4 regions of the Candidatus Nitrospira allomarina genome follow, and region 1 is predicted to be linked to each of the others. Evidence: riboswitches for the same ligand, from Rfam matches in the RefSeq annotation. Region 1 holds a riboswitch; each other region holds the start of a gene.

Region 1 (4,638 bases):
CAAACTGACGTGGCCAAGAGCATCTTGGGCCAAGGCATTATTTTCAGTAAATTTTGCGTAGAGAAATTGGGCAGCACGATAGTCAAGAAGGACAGAGTGCTTACCTCCGCCAAACGGCATGAACGCCTGAATTCCAGGCGCGACGGTCGTAAGAAAGTCACTTTTCGTATTTGTGTCTCTCTTAAACACATTGTCGGTATACACTTCCGATACGCCTAAAAACGGGCGGAGTAGGACCGGACCGGCTTTGATACCATCCCCTAAACCATTTCCCGTCATATATTCACGAAAAAGCCCCCCCCGATTCTGAATAGGCCGATGAGACCCGGTAAAATAAAATAGTCCCATATCAGAAAAAGATTGAGCCTGTCCCCCGACCGGGGAAAATATCTCACAGGCAACGAGAACAGTCAGAATAACAGCAAATGGCCGTTTCCGCTCACGCATTGTGGCAAATGGGGAAAGACGCACCGCTCTTATTTTTCGCCATACGGAATTAATCATTACATCTACCTTATTATCTTCAATTCGATGGAAGTGCGGGGGGGTGGAGTCAGAAGAATACTCTATAGTTTTGGGCATGACCAACTCTTAGATATGGTGCCCTCATCAGTCTGTTAAGTCAATTGCAAGATGAGTTCCCTGATGAGGGATGGACCCTACCATAGGAACCCGCACAAGAAACAGTCCTTCTGGCTTCAGTATAAGTGAAGTATAAGGTTTTTTTCGTAAACTGTTTTTCTAGATGGGGATGAATACCAAAATTACAAGATAAAGTCGATCAAGGTGGGGAAAACAAATAAAACTCTACCGGAAGACTTCAGTTTTAGTTAAAGGGATCATACAGGACTTCATGTAAATTTCTTGAGGTCAGTTACTAAAATCTCGACGGAGTGGGACTTGAGAAATGAGACTTCAGGTCATCGACCCTGTCCTCATATCCATTATTTAACGAACGCCGGAGAAGAATTCTTTATAAACAGGACATTTGCAGAACATCCTCGTTCTGCAAATGTCCTTAGAGGTAGGGAGACTTCATTATCACGGAGCCCGCTTCATAAATCCCGGGTGAAAACGGCTTACGACATTTCCGTTGATGCAACCCATCCAAATACAATCTATTTGTAACTATTTTTCCCAGAAAACGAATCTCAATAAACCTTTACATCCTTTGGAGGAGCAGGACGCGCATTAACGATAGGCAAGGTAACACTCACCTGATTTGAAAACGGGCTTTCAATTTTACGAGCCCGGTCGTAAGCTTTTACCGCAAAATAATAGGTTTGACCGGGAGTCAGGCTTGTCACCGTATAAATGGCCTGAGCTCCGACATCTTGAGTCTCCGAATAAGTGCCGCTTGAAGTCCCGTAGGCGACAATGAATCCACCATATTCTGCGGAAGGAGGATTCCAGGCTAGGGTGACTTCTCCCGCCAGTGCATTGGAGGAAAAAAGACAGAGAAAAAGAACAATGGTCCATAATGACCTAAATACGGATCGAAAGGAATGGGTATGGGTATGGGGGTAGGTAATTTGAGAGAAACCTTGATCGTGTGACATACGAGATCTCCTTTATGCATGTGAATCATGCCGAGCGAAGCCACTCCGCTCATGTCAAGGAGACTCTGTGGCTTGCCTGGCAACCTGGCAACCCTATCTCAAACTCCGAGACGTAGGCCCATAGCTTTGCGTCCCACCCTTTCAGATGGTTTGCTTTTTTTCAGGATACAACCGTTTTTAATTCTGGATGTTTCATCGGAATCTTTGCCAGATCCTTGAATCCTGGGAAAGAAAATTTCCTATTTCTCAAGAATTCATGAAGACTGCCAAACCTTAATTACAATAAAACAAGAATAGTCGTAGAAAAATGAACCCATGATTCATGAATTAATCTTACGATTAAACAGACGCAATGTGTTAACGAACATCTAATCTGAAGGTCCTACATCTGAAGCACAGGAAACCTGGGCAATCCCCCAAAGCCCCCTTGTCAGGAAAATCGGCCTCACATAAGTCGTTCCCTATGGAATCAGTAAAGTAACCCAAGCTCTCTGCTCAGGAGGCCAACACGGGCGTACGATTTCTAATATCAACAGGTCTGTTTATGTTTTCCCCGTGATTTAATCAATATAAAGTTTGCGTGCGAGGCAAACGCTCTTAAAGAGATTGCAGAGGATCACTGCTAACGCATCATTGTGATCAGAAGTGGCATCAAGTATTCAACCGGAGGAGGCGCGCTCTACCGCATCGATGAGTTTCAAACGCCCTATATTCTTCTTTTCAACTTTTTGATGAGGGAGTGCAGATAATGCTTTAAAACCTAGGGAATGGCTAAATTCATTGCAATAAAGGTAGTTTCTTACCATCCAACTAATTGCGAAAACACAAGATAGATCCAGGCGGCACCAAAGATATAGGTGATTTCTTTTTCACCAATCCGTTCATAGAACAGACGATATCCCAAAATCGGCACAATGGCTAAGATCAGGGCAGAAAAAAAATGCCCAACCACATCGCCTATGATGGCCCCAATCTCGGAATGCCCAGGTACCGCAAGGAAGATGCTACCCGCAAGCATTGCTGCCCACCACCATTTCACATTGGCCGTCAGCATATCCATGCCTACATATAAGGGAAAAGGTTTGTCATCACCAGATCATGCCTTCCAATTGGACTAATCTCAACAAATGGCTCGAAATAATTTGACCGCCTTAAAACCATGCACTCGGAAACAATAACTTTCCATTAGGAAAAGCCAGATTCCAGCATCGGGGTGACAACTAAGACAACGACCAGTGCTTTTAATTCCAAACCATCCCTTAAACTCCATTTCTGTATGTTGGGTAAAACAACAGGTTGGAAATTTCATTTAAACCTTGCCTAATGTTGAATTTTCCAATTGATCGAAGTACTACCCGGAAAGCCAATCGACATGACAGTAAGCCCATTCATCATCCACACCGCCACCGTACCCGTCTGCTTGTTACGCCAAATTATATCTGCGCGCCCATCCCCATTGACATCACTGGTGCTAGCAATCTCCCATCCCTGAGGCACCACGCCAAAAAACCCAGGAGAACTGAGAGTCACCCCATTCATCAACCAAATTGCAACCTCCCCGTTACTCGTTTTACGCCAAACCAAATCCCCCATCCCGTCATCATTTACATCACCCACCCCTGCAATTTGCCAATCCGTGGAGACCCCTCCGGTGAAACCAATTGACAGGACCGTGAGTCCTTGCATTAGCCACACTTCCACTACGCCGGTCAGGTTATTCCGCCATATAAGATCCGCTTTTCCATCGGCATTCATATCTCCCGTTCCCGCTATTTGCCACTCCAACGGTACGGCGCCCAAATGGCCGGAAGAAGCAATCGTGGAGCCGCTCATTAACCAAATCGTCACTTCCCCACTACTTGTGTTGCGCCAAACGAGGTCCGCCCTCCCGTCGCCGTTGACATCACCCACACTCGCGATTTGCCAATCCACAGAGACGCTACCTGGAAAACCCACCGACATGACAGTGAGACCATTCATCAGCCACACCGCAACCGTTCCTGTATCGCTGTGACGCCAGATAACATCTGCTTTCCCATCCTCATTGACATCTCCAGTACCGGCAACCTGCCACTTCGACGACACCACCCCCAATAAACCGGAGGAAGCAATCGTAGAACCGTTCATCAACCAAATCGCGACAGCCCACGTGCTCGTGTTGCGCCAAACGAGGTCTGCCTTCTCGTCACCATTAACATCATTCCGAGTTGGGAAACTCACGCCAGCCTCAAATATCCATCCTAAATCTTGCAACAGAGGTTGAGCTAACCCGAGATCATGAATCGCCCTTCCGGAAGCTATTCCTGGCTCCATAAGCTGATCAGGCTTAATCGTATTCGTGAAATGAGACACCGATGAACCTAATTGAGCCGGGTTTGGAGCATACATCTGAACATGAGTATCCGTCCGTCCGGCCGTCAGGGTTTCGGAGCCGCCTTGAAGATTGCCACCAACAAAATGAAGATTCGGGTTCGCCACATTCGCATATTGCCTTTGGTTATCGGTCATTTCAGGGTAATTGGCCGGACTGGCTCCATGAAGCTCCAACCAACGCATAAAAACATCATTGGTTCCTAAGAATTTCTCTCCGGTTTGCACATCAACAAGTGACAAAAAACCAAGGCCATGAATAATCTCATGAAGTACCACGGTAACAAAATCAAATTGACCAGATGGAGGATTGGCATCCAGCCCAAAATACCAATTCGTGAAATTTGCACTGAAGGTGGCACTTATATCACTGGTAGTAAGATCCAGATCCTGCTCTGCAAGCTTATTGGCAAGGGATTGGACATACCAGGTATTTGCCACAGGAGCATTGGGAAAATTCCGATGGACGGTATTAGGGCCAGCCGATCCCAGTATCCCTGTTCCCAAGGAATCAATTCGAGCATCGACTCGAATGCCCACCGTGCTCACCAGCACCTGCGCTAAAATATTTGCCGCATACTCAAATGCTTTTAACCGTGCCTCCCCAAGGGTGGTGGCCGTATTTCCACCCACTGGTGTAAAAGGCGCAGGATCGTTAAATCCCTCCCCGGGACTATCTTTATTCACAATAATAATGGTGGCAGCGAAG
Region 2 (4,638 bases), 900 kb from region 1:
TAAAGCTGTTCAACCATGACGGTTTCGGCGTGAGCCGCACGTCATAGGCCACCGTGACGGACACGGGTTGATTCACCGTAAAGCGGAGGAAGGCCGCCGTTGTGGCCGCTTTATCATTATTCGCCGTTTGAATATACGCCGCGCCCTGTACACTCGTGGGGACCGTGGTAAACGTATAGGCGCGGTCACGATACACCGTCCCCCCGGCGCGAAGACCGGCGGCGGACACGCCATACGCCGACCCAGTAGCGACGGTCAGGTTGGTAATCGCTAATGAGCCCGTGGTTGGATTGGTTGTGGAAATAGTTGTTGGCGGCGTAGTTGGATTGGCGACGGTTCCGGTAACCGGAGCTGAGCTTGTGGTATTGCCTGCCGCATCGCGGGCAATCGCGGTCAATGTATATTGACCGGAAACCAATCCAGTCGTGTCCCATATTTGCGAGAAAGGGAGTGTCGTATCCTCCGCCCCCAGATTGCTCCCATTGAGTCGGAATTGTACACCCACCACTCCAGTATTATCTGTGGCGATGGCCGATACGGTAACGGTGCCACTCAGGGACGTCCCATTTTGGATGCCACTCAAGGCTACCGTGGGAGGCGTGATATCGGGAGCGGGGCCCTCCGCTGGTTGAACGATAACGGAATACATACTGCCACTCCCCCCACCGGCATTACCCCCGAGAGTGATCGTCCCGGCGGGGAAAGCCCGAGCATAGAGGCGGAAGGTCGTATCCGAGGTCACCAGATTCTTGCCCGTATCGGTAAAGCTGCTCAACCACGACGGTTTTGGCGTGAGCCGCACGTCATAAGCTACCGTGACGGACACTGGTTGATTCACCGTAAAGCGGAGGAAAGCCGCTGCCGTGGCCGCTTTATCATTATTAGCCGTTTGGATATAGGCCGCGCCCTGCACACTCGTAGGGACCGTGGTAAAGGTATAGGCGCGGTCGCGATACACCGTCCCCCCCGGCTTGGAGGCCGACGGCGGCCACCAGGTACGTGGCTCCACTGGCAACGGTCAGATTCGAAATACTGAGCGAGGAGGACGGCGGCGGACTCGAGGAACCGGAAGAGGGGGAGGACGGTGCGATATATTTTTTCACCTCGGGGGAGGGAAGACTTTCATTGCCCGAGGCATCGAAAGCCGTAACCGTAAAATAGTGCGTTTTGTCCGTGGGTAAGTTGGTATATTGATGGGTCGTGATCTTCCCGACCGTCGTGGGAACCCCATAAACCCCGGGGTTGGTTCCTCGATAGATCCGATATCCCGCTAAATTGGCCTCTTGATTGGCGGTCCATTGGAGGGTAGCCGAATCACTGGTGGCGGCTTGTGCCCCCTGCGGGAGAAAAAGGAGGCAACTGCCAAGCATACACCACGCTAGACACCTTTTTAGACGACTCGCCGCACGACCATCGGACATGGGATACCTCCTTCGCACACATACAGAGGCCCCATTCCCGCACGTCTCTCTTTCTTCGGTAACCCGGCTATCAGAAATTCTGACCCGTGGCTTTGCGTCCCCACTTCACAATGGGTTTGCTTTTATCGGAAAGAGGCCACTAGTTTACGTTGTGTTATGCCATCTTCGTTCGAATGATCCAAACTCGCTTTTGAGTGAGGAGACACGTGACCAATTACTTCACGGGCTTTTATCGGTGGATCCCCAAAAGCCTTTAGGCATCAACCAGGCAGGGAAGGTTGGAGAATTCTTCTGGCACTTGGCGTCCAATCATGATCGTTCTTGAACGGCACGTTTGCCAGGTCTTCTTCCTTCTCCTTGAGACGTGCGCAAGGCGTGAAGGCTCAAAGCTTACTTGACGAGGCCCTCTGGTTTGGAATACGAAAAGATCCATTCGCGAAGCTTTCCTTCACCGAAAGCCCAGACGACATCGCATCCCCTTCCAGGACCCACCTGGGATGCAGGGTTTCTCCAGCATGGAGCCCTCATGGCAGGCAAGCCTGATTCCAAGAGCTTTAAAAGATCACCCCAGCGACGTTCTACACCTGAAGAAGATAAGCCATAATCATTGGGTGGAACGATTTTGTAGAGGAATCGACCATACGGGCTTACCCGCCGTCCAAATAGGCCCGGGCAAGACCAAGCCTTTTACATTTTGACATCCACGAGCAAGGCGATGGCCTTACGGATTTGCTCACGCGCACCAAGAAGGACGAGGACATCACCTGGCTCCAGAATCGTTTCGTGAGAAGGATTGGATTGCGTCACGCCATCCCGTGTAATCGCAATCACCGAAGCGCCTGTCCGTCCATGGATATGCAACTGCGTCAATGGTTTCCCCAACGCGGGAGAATCGTTTTCCACCCGACAGGTATCGACTTGCACATCAGCCAATGTCCCAGCACGCAGATGGTGTGCTAACTCAGGGAGCTCCCCTCTCCGGAGTAGGAGATACCCTTCCCGACGAATTTGTTCAACTTTATCTTGAATCCTGTTCTTCGGCGTCTGATAGGTACGCAGAACCAAGGCAAAAATTTCAATTGATGTTTCGAATTCTTCCGGCACGACATCATTGGCTCCTAGTTCTTGAAGGTCCTGCAATTCCTTTAAATATCGTGTTCGTACGACAATATGAAGATTGGGATTCAGTTGTCGTGCTTGTTGAACAATTCGGCGCGCGCCAAAAGGGTCAGAGGTAGCCACCACGAGTACTCGCGCCAATAAGATGCCGGCTTGAGTCAACACTCTGGGATTCGTCCCATCCCCATAGAGCATGGTGCCCCGTCCCTTTTTTTGATCAGCCTGCACGACATCAGGATTGACGTCCAGCACCACAAATGGAATCTCCATATCACTTAAAACCCTGGCAAGATTCCGGCCATTTAAGCCATAACCCACGATAATGACATGGTCTTTGACTTTAATCTTGATACTTTGCCGCACATTGACCTGACGTCGAGGGAACCAATGTTTTAGGCGGTCAAGAGCCTCAGTTCGTCTAGCCAGGCGGGGAGCCCATTGAATCAAAAATGGCGTAATTGTCATGGACAACACCGATACTGCAAGAAATATATTATAGGCATGGGTATTCAATAATCCTTCTCCCTGCCCCACCCGGGCCAGGATAAAGGCAAACTCTCCCACCTGCGCTAATGCCACCCCCGTTAATAATGCAGTAGAAACGGGAACTCCAGCAAGGAATACCGCTCCGGTTCCTGTGAGGAACTTGCCTAACACGACAAGCACCAATAATCCCATCACCAAAATGGGAAATTCCGCGATGACCGAGGGATTCATTAACATCCCCACTGAGACAAAAAATAAACTATTAAAACTATCCCGAAAAGGAATGACTTCGGCCAGTGCCTGATGACTATATTCCGATTCAGAAATCACTAGCCCCGCGATAAATGCGCCTAGAGCCAATGACAATCCCGCGAGGGAAGTCAACCAAGCCGTTCCCAGCCCCAATACAATAATCGACAGGAGAAATAACTCTCGACTTCGAGTCCCCACAATAAGATGAAGAACATGAGGGACAAGAACCCGAGCAGCCAACACGATCAACCCCACAACCAAAACGGATTTCACGAGCGTTTCGACAATGACCCCGGTCTCCCCTTGGGAACCCGTTCCCAGTACCGGAGTCAGTAAAATCATAGCCACAACGGCTAGATCCTGAAAAATAAGAATCGCCATGGTCGCTTGCCCATGCAACGCATCCATTTCTCCTCGATCTCCCAGAATCTTAAGGACAATGGCGGTGCTGCTCAACGACAACAACAGTCCCCAGAAAACCGATTCTTCCCATGATCGACCCAGAAACCAACCCCCAAGTGCTACAACACTCAGCATACTTAAAATTTGCAGGGGACCTCCAACCCATAAGAGCCTTCTGGAAGCCCGTATTCGCGAAAGAGAAGTTTCCAAGCCTATGGTAAATAGCAACAATACCACACCGATTTCGGCGAGAGTTTCGACTTGGTGTAGATCGGAAATGAGGTTCAGGCCGTAAGGCCCCACTAAGGTGCCAGAAACTAAAAATCCCGCAACTGCCGGTAGCCGGAGTTTTTGAAAAACAAAAACAACCAGAACAGAAATAGAAAAAATAATGAGGACATCCCGTAGGATGTGGACTTCACTCATCTTTTGGGGGTGCGGCTCTGGGCAATGACTCCCATGCAGGGTATTTCCAGCAATATACGAGAACAGGATAAAGGAGACGGGGATGATCTCAAGAACCCATCATCCCTCGGATTGAGAATAATGTCCACTCTGCGCTGCGCCCCACTCAACGGACATGGGCCAATGCTAGTTCCGGTAAGATCGTAAGAAGAATCGAGATGGGTCCTTCCAGGCCCATCCCGATTAGTCGAGAAGATCAAGAGACGTTCACAAGCGGTCTGAAGAGGAAAAATCCTGAAAGAGCCAGGGGGCCTCCTGAGCCCTGCGTTTTTCATAAGCGGCAATTGCAGATTCGTGTTGAAGCGTGAGCCCTATTCCGTCTAATCCCTTTAACAAACAATCCTTGCGAAATGGATCCAATGCGAACGAATACGTTTCCCCTTCAGGAAGGGTGACCACCTGCTGAGCCAAGTCGACTGTGATGTGATATTGGTCGGTATGGGCTACCCGGTCAAATAAGGTTTGGATGTGTTCTCCTGGAAGCTCGACGGGA
Region 3 (4,638 bases), 120 kb from region 1:
TAACATACCGGCAAAAAATGTCGATATCGCACCATTGGCCGCACCATCACGTCGGACAGTCGCGCGAATGGCATTCGGCCGGTTCACCGTTGGGTTGAACGTCTGCGCATTGAAATCCCATATCCCAAACTCAACATCTCCCTGCGAAAGAGACAAGTTACTGACATCTGAAGCACTGTTGGCAAATGCCGCAGCAGTCGCCTGAGCAGTTACTTGTGATTGTTCATTGCCAGTGAGTGCCCGTCCCATGTCCTGCTGCTCTGCGATGGTCAAGGTAAGATAGGTCACACCCAATTGTCTCGCAGCGGCCAGCGCGGCGGCATCCGAGGCATTGTGCAATTCATTTTGTGTGAGCAAGGCATGCCCGACATCAATCGTCACACCTGCCATGATGCCCATTGCGACCGCCATAAACGCCCCATTGATTGCCGCGACGCCCCGTTGGTTCAAGAGCGGTGAGACAATGGACCAACGTTGTTTTTTCCACATATTCGCTTCTCCGTTACATTGAAGATTTGAACAAGACATTCCACCTCGCCTTATTCCATCATCATGGTTACAGAGGCTTGTAGGTTGGGAGTCGAAATCGCAGGAATGAGTTTATCGATGACAAAATAATTCCAGGGGATGGTAGACACCACATTTAACGGCTGTCCCTGTGGGCTTCCGACCCCATTAACCACCACCGAGAGCCCTGATGGATCCACCCCTCCCGCTGCAAGAGAAGCCGTGATGGCTGCTTCAATTTCTGCCTGGCCATTGCCCGAAGCAAATAATGTCCCCTGGCGCGCTCCCACACGGGTCGCATTCACCAAAACTTCCTTAAACCACAACATGCGCCCAAAATCGATCGCTCCAAATGCAAGTGACGCAAGAATCGGTAGAATGAGAGCAAACTCTACCGCCGTCGAGCCACGCTCGGATTGTCTCAGCTTTAGTACTTGTTTGATTCGGTGCTCACTCATGCCTCTTTGTTCCCATTCGGCTATCTAAATGGATTGGAGGGCAGCGATCAGGCCATACCGTCAAATTCCACTGACACTACCGTTAGATATAGATCGGATGCATCACAAGTCCGGTATGGTACGGACCATGGTATAGAAAAATGCGGGAACGCTAGGACATCTAAATGCGTCAGTTAAAAGACTTGAGCAATTTTTTTTGGTGAGTACCCCTTCGATACCATTGAGAACAGTCTTTATCAGTATCCCGCTAACTCCCCAAGGCCCCCGCGATGACACCCATGACTTGCGTATACATGTTCCCAACCGCATTTCCCAAAGCTGCTTGAGCACTCAATGCCGTGGCACCGATCAGTGAGGCCAAGAGTGCGTATTCAATTGCCGTGGCACCTTCTTCATCAACGAGGAAGTTTTTTACCCATTGATGACAATGATTCAGGAGAATTGTCTGCATGATGCTGGCCTCCCTATCCTTTACCTGACCTTCGCGTCACCTCTCAAAACTGCGCCGCCATTCAGAGGCGGCTTCCCGCCGAAGTACCGCCCCGATAAACTTCTATCGGGAACGGCACTTCTAATCATCAACTGCGGGAAGGAGGTCTCACTTAGCTCGGAGCCGCAACACTGGTAGAAATCGTAGTAAAGGTACCGCTGAGCGCAGTCCCTACAGCAGTCACGGCCGTGACAATCACTGCGGCAATCAAAGCAGCTAACAAACCGTACTCAATCGCGGTGGCTCCCTCATCATCATTCACGAAACGCATTACTTGGTTAACCATAGCGCATCTCCTTAACGGGCGAAGGTAAATACTTTCGTTACGCCAGACTGCCCGGAAAATTCTGACGCAGACGTTGCCCCTTGGCTCTCCGTGCCTTCGGCAACCCGGCTATCAGGGACCAACCCTGACCCGTGGTTTTGCGCCCACGCATTTCGACGTGTTCGCCCTTATCGGGAAGGGGCACCCGACCGAATCCATGTTTCATGGTCATGAATAAATGCTCATAGACCCAAGAAAATTTTCCATTTCGTATTCTGTGACTCTTTGTTTTCATGCTTCATTATCGACCTCTTCAGGGAAAACTTGCCGATGGTTTTTTGTTGAATATGTTTCATATTGTTTACCGGTACAATGGTTTACCTCCCTTTGTTGACCAAGGAGATCGAAATTGTCCAGAACAGCTTAAATTTTTGGATGGAATGCACCTGAGGAAACGTGAGGAGTGAGACTAATGGAAATTGGAGAAATTCTCCGTGAAACTTCAAACGGAATGTGAAGAGCGATTGCTGCCTCCTCTCTTTGGTCAAGGTGATGAATGAGGATTTTTCACAAAGGAAACTTTGACACATTTTCAAGATAACAACGAAATATCCCGAAAAGACCTTCGATCGAAGACTTCAAGGCACCTTCACGATTGCCCAGTCTATAATATCCGGGCCATTTCCAATGCCCTTTCTTACTTTAACTCCAACAATGAACACCCCATTGAACGATGGGGTTAGATCAGTTGGAATTTTTTATAGGTTCTATTTACCAGGGCGCTCTGTATCCGCACACCAGTGACCAAATTCAGAACCGAGGGAAATAAATGATGAGACTGGGAAACTTGACTCTTGGAAAACCCTTTCTATGGCCGGTTGAACGATTTTTACGCAATACCATTTTCGTGCTCGCGATCTTCGACCTTGCCGTGATTCTTGTGCGCAAAATTGGCTTTGATTGGTTTTCCTATACCCTATTTTTTGCCTTGGGAATTTTCATCATTACTGTGGGACTGTTCTATCGTTCAAGCGGGCGTAGTGAGCGTATCTCCATGACACTGATGGCCACTGGCATGCTTCTTCTGTTTACAATTGTGCTATCAGTTTTCGGTTATCTGTTGCTCCCGCTTTGGCGAGAACCCATTGATCCGTTTCTGGTCCAAATCGATGCTTGGTTCGGGTATTCATGGCCAGACATTGTTCAATTTGCCGGTCGCCATCCATTGTTTAATGAATTGACGCGTTATGCTTATTTATCTTCCATCCCGCAAATGGCATTACTTTTTATTATTTTAGGATTTGGAGGCAAGCAAAAAGAACTCCATGTCTTCATCCTTTCAATTACCGCTTCAGGTCTGGCAACCCTTGGATTTTGGGCGCTGTTTCCGGCATTTGGCACCAGCGTGCTCTATGATATTTCCGGCACAATTGAGCAGGCGGCGAGACCGCTTGTTGGCTCGTCCTATGGTGCCGAACTATTGCGTCTAGGGGCTGAAGGACCAAAATTCATTTCTCCAAAGGATATGGAAGGCCTGGTGGCTTTTCCCTCGTATCACACGATCATGGCCGTTTTGGCTATGTATGCAGCACGCACCACTCGCTGGTGGTTTCCCATACTGATCGTCATCAATCTGTTCGTCCTTCCAGGAGTGCTTATCCATGGAGGGCATCACCTGATCGACGTATTCGGTGGTGTATTGACTGCCGCCTGCATCATTTACGTGGCAAGGCAGGTTGTGCCTGGAAAGGAAATCCAGGCTGACGGAGTATTTGTCGCTCCCGAACAGGAGATGGCGTTCAGTAAATGTTCCACAGACATGCCGGGGTTACACCCGTAAGCCTTAGTCCGTTCCCCTTTTGCATGCCACCGCACCAATTCTCCCTCCGACTCTCGTCTTTCCCTTGCATTTGCATCGGAATCCATCTGGAGGACATATTGTCGGGAACCCCATTGCTAATCTGACCTATCCTTAATAAACGCGAGACTCTGCGCGGCTGCAGAGTTGCGTAGGCCGGGTTAGGCTGTCTGCAGTCGTAACCCGAAAGACGCATGACGAAAGGAGACGGCAGGCATGAGCCGCATTTGTCGGTTTATGCTTTGTTCATCCCACTTTCCGACGAGTACTATTATTACCATCCTTTCACGGTCTGCTCGACATTATTACCCGGAATCCATCTATGGAATTCTTCGGATGGGTTTACGCTAACTACCAGCGGGAATGACGGAAGGGAGGTAAGGGTATGACCAAAGTAAAATCTGTAATTTCTTAAGGTTTCCGCGATTTAAACCGAACAACATGGAATATCAAACCTTAATCGAATTGCACGGAAACCTAAATTTTTCTCTTATGATTCAAATACAATTTCGTCATGCTCTTGAGCTTCTCCAATCATGGCAAAAACCAAATGGGGGATTTCCATATCATTCCGGAGAAGAGGCACGGCCGGACGCAACCGCCTGGGCCATTATCTCAATGTCCGCATATGAATTCGATCATGAAAGCTGTAACCGAGGAAGGGCATATTTAGCTTCACAACAGGCGGACGACGGACGCGTGAGCATCTCTCTCTCTCACCCAGAGGCATCTTGGCCAACACCACTCGCCATCTTCGCATGGGAAGGCATTCCCCAGTATCAAGAAGCGCAATCCCGGGCTGTCGACTATCTCATAGGGTTTACCGGCCGACATTTTCCTACCCCAGATCCTTCAATTATTGGGCACGACACCGCCATCCTAGGTTGGCCATGGATTGCCGACACCCACAGCTGGGTTGTACCAACTGCCCTCGCTCTGCTGGCCTTAAAAGAGGTGGGATTAAGCACTCATCCTCGCGCCATTGCCGGGCAACAGATGCTCATTAATCGCCAACTGACAGATGGTGGATGGAATTTCGGCAGTACCACAGTGTTCAGAA
Region 4 (4,638 bases), 890 kb from region 1:
CTGAGTACGTAGAGTCTCCCCTTACCTCACAAACCAATATTCCCATGACTTTCGAGAGGCATAGGCACAACGTATTTTCCATTCAACCCAGAATCGAAAAATGGAGTGTTCAGAATGGTCCATCCAGCAGGGCTACTCCTGATTGGACAAGCTAAGAATACTAAGAAGGAGGTGAACAGCCCTTTTTCCGAATTATTAAGACCTTTCTTAAAAATGACTTCTTTCAAGAAGGGGAGAGCAGGCAAAGGGAAAATGAGGTATACCCAGAGCAACACGACCCCATACGCAAAGCCAGAATGTCGAAATGGCATGAGCAGAAAGCAGGCCTTGCTGTTAGCCCTACAAATTTTCCAATAGGAGAGGCCCGCTTTAATTAGTATGAATAGTTCCCTGAAATTAAGAACTCTCTGCGAAATACGATTACGTAATTGTTCTGTCTTTTCTCCTTATAAATATAGAGGAGCCTATCCTGCCAATAACAGGCAAGACGGTGGAGAGAGCTTTTGGTTCGACTTTATGGGTTCAGGGGAAGAAGCATTTCTTGTTGAATATTTTTCGGTACGGGTTGAATTTTCATAGGAGGAAATCCGGTCGGAGGAATGATTTTCATCGCGGGCTCACTATTTCCCGCCGGAGTTATCGGCATGTCTCTAGTATTGGCTGGGGAAATTTGCATGGATGCTCCGGGCGCAGGTGGACGAATCTCCATAGGAACATTCCTGATGGCGAACACCTGTCCACCGAACCTTCGCTTCCCATGAGATTGCCGTTCAGATCTGGGCACATTCTTATTCATCTGACTTTCACTCTCCCTATCTAACCCATGGCTTCCTAACCCGCTTTTTGGGACTGCACTGGCCTTTTGCCCCGAAGGTTCCCGTTCCCAGTCTTTAACCTTCTTATCCGATAGGGATACTTCCGGTGAGACCTTAGCCATCACATGGAGTGTGGTGATTTGTCCAGCCGCATTCAATGTAAAGGCATAGTCCCACTGACCCAAAATTTTCGAGAGTGCCCTGTGCAAGGGTTCATTCTGTAACCTCACCGAAATGACTTTCTCCAATTCTGCATCCGGTGCCACATAGTCAAGGCCCAATTGTTTTTGCAACTGACCAAGGACTGTGCGCAGAGATACCTGGTGCAACTGACCAGTCAATCCTCCGGAATCGACATGAAGCGGAACCTGTCGATCAGTGGCCAACACCATATCCGGCAAGCCGCATAGACTGATGCCCAGAAGTACTCCGCCACACACCATGAAGAAGTGGCGTCCGCTCCCTAGCTGTCGTTGAGCTTGATATGTCATCGTTCACCCCTACATGTTACCCAGACCAATCACTTTTTGAAATTTGAGGCAACTGGTGATGTTATTCCCACCCATCTTATTTTTGTATTTCCCAGTTCACCGGGGTACTGCCCGGAAACCCCACCGAACCAATTTTCAACCCATCCATCAGCCACACTGCCACTTTGCCATTCGTTCGATTTTGCAAGATCACATCTCCCTTACCATCTCCATCCGCATCACTCACCTGCCTAATGTCCCATTCAAGAGGTATGCCTCCTATAAAACCTGCCAAGGGTGTCGTCACCCCGTTCATCAGCCACACCGACACCATTCCACTTTTCTTATTGCGCCAGATCACATCCCCTTTACCGTCCCCATTGACATCTCCAAGTAGTTGAATCTCCCAATCCAGTGAAGTGCTTGAGGGAAAGCCCACCGCGGTAATGGTCAACCCGTTCAGTAACCAGACCGCCACTGTGCCATTCGTCCGATTCTGCCAAACCAGGTCGGCCCTCCCATCGCCATTGATGTCGCCCACTTGCTCTATTTCCCACACGGTTGGAGTGCCTCCAAGAAAGCCGACAGAGCGAATCGACAGCCCATCCATAAACCATACAGTCACCATTCCACTTTTCTTATTGCGCCAGATCACATCCCCTTTGCCATCCCCATTGATATCACCGATCCCCTTAACTACCCATTCGGCTGACACACCACCGGGAAAGCCGAACGATTGTATTGTCCCCTCCTTCATTAGCCAAATACCCACCACTCCACTTATGGTGTTCTGCCAAAGGATGTCGCCTTCACCATCACCATTAATATCTCCCACCTGCTTAATCTTCCATTCTGTAGAAGTACTTCCCGGGAAACCGACTGACGTAATGGTTAGCCCATTCATCCGCCAGACAGCGACTTCACCGCTACTCGCATTGCGCCAAAGCACATGAGTAGTCGGAGGCGTGATATCGGGAGCGGGGCCCTCCGCTGGTTGAACGATGACGGAATACATACTGCCACTCCCCCCGCTGGCATTGCCCCCGAGAGTGATCGTCCCGGCCGGAAAGGCCCGAGCATAGAGGTGGAGAGTCGTATCCGAGGTCACCAGATTCTTGCCCGTATCGGTAAAGCTGCTCAACCATGACGGTTTTGGCGTGAGCCGCACGTCATAGGCCACCGTGACGGACACCGGCTGATTCACCGTAAAGCGGAGGAAGGCGGCCGTCGTGGCCGCTTTATCATTATTGGCCGTTTGAATATAGGCCGCGCCCTGCACACTCGTGGGGACCGAGGTAAATGTATAGGCGCGGTCGCGATACACCGTCCCCCCGGCTTGGAGGCCGACGGCGGACACGCTATACGCTGACCCACTAGCGACGGTCAGATTTGAAATACTGAGCGAAGAGGGCGGCGGCGGACTCGAGGAACCGGAAGAGTTGGAGGACGGTGCAATATATTTTTTCACCTCGGGGGAGGGAAGACTTTCATTGCCCGAGGCATCGAAAGCCGTAACCGTAAAATAGTGCGTTTTGTCCGTGAGTAAGTTGGTATATTGATGGGTCGTGATCTTCCCGACCGTCGTGGGAACCCCATAGACCCCGGGGTTGGTTCCTCGATAGATCCGATACCCCGCTAAATTGGCCTCTTGATTGGCGGTCCATTGGAGGGTAGCCGAATCACTGGTGGCGGCTTGTGCCCCTTGCGGGAGAAAAAGGAGACAACTGCCAAGTATACACCACGCTAGACACTTTTTTAGACGACTCGCCGCACGAACATCGGACATGGGATACCTCCTTCGCACACATACAGAGGCCCCATTCCCGCACGTCTCCCTTTCTTCGGTAACCCGGCTATCAGAAATTCTGACCCGTGGCTTTGCGTCCCCACTTCACAATGGGTTTGCCTTTATCGGAAAGAGGCCACTCGTTTATGCTGTGTTATGCCATCTTCGTTCGAATGATTCAAGCTCGCTCTTGAATGGGAGAAGACACAGGCTCTTGTTACTTCACGGGCTTTTATCGGTGGATCTCCAAAAGCCTTTAAGGCATGAACCAGGCGGGGGAAGTTGGCGAATTCTTCTGGCACTTGCCGTCCAATCATGATCGTTCTTGAACGGCACGTTTGCCAGGTCTTCTTCCTTCTCCTTGAGACGTGCGCAAGGCGTGAAGGCTCAAAGCTTACTTGACGAGGCCCTCTGGTTTGGAATACGAAAAGATCCATTCGCGAAGCTTTCCTTCACCGAAAGCCCAGACGACATCGCATCCCCTTCCAGGACCCACCTGGGATGCAGGGTTTTGATCATGGCCTTCGGCGTCGGATAGATGCGGACAACCAAACAAAAAGCTCAATAGATGGATCGAATTCTTCCAACACAACATCATTGGACCACAGGTTGGACGATGACGGAATACATGCTACCGCCCTCCCCACCGGCATTGCCCCCGAGAGTGATCGTCCCGGCCGGAAAGGCCCGAGCATAGAGGTGGAGGGTCGTATCCGAGGTCACCAGGTTCTTGCCCGTATCGGTAAAGCTGCTCAACCACGACGGTTTTGGCGTGAGCCGCACGTCATAGGCCACCGTGACGGACACCGGTTGATTCACCGTAAAGCGGAGGAAGGACGCCGTTGTGGCCGCTTTATCATTATTGGCTGTTTGGATATACGCCGCGCCCTGCACACTCGTGGGGACCGTGGTAAATGTATAGGCGCGGTCGCGATACACCGTCCCCCCGGCTTTGAGGCCGACGGCAGGCACCCCATACGCTGCCCCACTAGCGACGGTCAGATTGGAAATGCTTAATGGGGGCATGGTTGGAGTGGCAACAGTACTGGTAACGAGCGCTGAGGGTTGAACAATGACGGAATACATACTGCCACTTCCCCCGCTGGCATTGCCGCCGAGAGTGATCGTCCCGGCGGGAAAGGGCCGAGCATAGAGGCGGAGGGTCGCATCCGAGGTCACCAGATTCTTGCCCGTATCGGTAAAGCTGTTCAACCACGACGGTTTTGGCGTGAGCCGCACGTCATAGGCCACCGAGACGGACACCGGTTGATTCACCGTAAAGCGGAGGAAGGCCGCCGTTGTGGCGGCTTTATCATTATTGGCCGTTTGAATATAGGCCGCGCCCTGCACACTCGTGGGAACCGTGGTAAACGTATAGGCGCGGTCGCGATACACCGTCCCTCCCACGCGAAGACCGGCGGCGGACACGCCATACGCTGACCCATTGGCAACGATCAGGCTGGTAATCGCTAATGGGCCCGTGGTTGGATTATCGACAGTGGTAGTAACTGGCGCTGAGGGTTGAATAATGACGGAATACATGCTGCCGCTCCCAACCCCGGCGTTA

Evidence for each region. Region 1 has a riboswitch for cyclic di-GMP ahead of PP769_RS08995 (fibronectin type III domain-containing protein). Riboswitches for the same ligand answer to the same signal wherever they lie in the genome.
Region 2: it holds a riboswitch for cyclic di-GMP, as region 1 does, so the genes downstream of both, PP769_RS04975 (fibronectin type III domain-containing protein) here and PP769_RS08995 (fibronectin type III domain-containing protein) in region 1, are expected to answer to the same signal.
Region 3: it holds a riboswitch for cyclic di-GMP, as region 1 does, so the genes downstream of both, PP769_RS08455 (Flp family type IVb pilin) here and PP769_RS08995 (fibronectin type III domain-containing protein) in region 1, are expected to answer to the same signal.
Region 4: it holds a riboswitch for cyclic di-GMP, as region 1 does, so the genes downstream of both, PP769_RS04985 (FG-GAP-like repeat-containing protein) here and PP769_RS08995 (fibronectin type III domain-containing protein) in region 1, are expected to answer to the same signal.

The regions. Positions count from the first base shown of each region.
Region 1 covers NZ_CP116967.1:2,032,787-2,037,424, reverse strand. The annotation lists gene PP769_RS09000 (outer membrane beta-barrel protein) at 1-504, opposite strand, end outside; gene PP769_RS08995 (fibronectin type III domain-containing protein) at 1,152-1,559, opposite strand; cyclic di-GMP riboswitch class I at 1,635-1,724, opposite strand; gene PP769_RS08990 (hypothetical protein) at 2,359-2,613, opposite strand; gene PP769_RS08985 (FG-GAP-like repeat-containing protein) at 2,880-4,638, opposite strand, start outside.
Region 2 covers NZ_CP116967.1:1,136,859-1,141,496, reverse strand. The annotation lists gene PP769_RS04980 (Ig-like domain-containing protein) at 1-958, opposite strand, end outside; gene PP769_RS04975 (fibronectin type III domain-containing protein) at 882-1,421, opposite strand; cyclic di-GMP riboswitch class I at 1,476-1,552, opposite strand; gene PP769_RS04970 (monovalent cation:proton antiporter family protein) at 2,109-4,106, opposite strand; gene leuD (3-isopropylmalate dehydratase small subunit) at 4,353-4,638, opposite strand, start outside.
Region 3 covers NZ_CP116967.1:1,912,932-1,917,569, reverse strand. The annotation lists gene PP769_RS08470 (TadG family pilus assembly protein) at 1-489, opposite strand, end outside; gene PP769_RS08465 (TadE/TadG family type IV pilus assembly protein) at 540-965, opposite strand; gene PP769_RS08460 (Flp family type IVb pilin) at 1,213-1,416, opposite strand; gene PP769_RS08455 (Flp family type IVb pilin) at 1,568-1,741, opposite strand; cyclic di-GMP riboswitch class I at 1,837-1,917, opposite strand; gene PP769_RS08450 (phosphatase PAP2 family protein) at 2,550-3,560, shown strand; gene PP769_RS08445 (prenyltransferase/squalene oxidase repeat-containing protein) at 4,278-4,638, shown strand, end outside.
Region 4 covers NZ_CP116967.1:1,141,585-1,146,222, reverse strand. The annotation lists gene PP769_RS04995 (hypothetical protein) at 1-4, shown strand, start outside; gene PP769_RS04990 (hypothetical protein) at 515-1,306, opposite strand; gene PP769_RS04985 (FG-GAP-like repeat-containing protein) at 1,383-3,071, opposite strand; cyclic di-GMP riboswitch class I at 3,126-3,202, opposite strand; gene PP769_RS04980 (Ig-like domain-containing protein) at 3,666-4,638, opposite strand, start outside.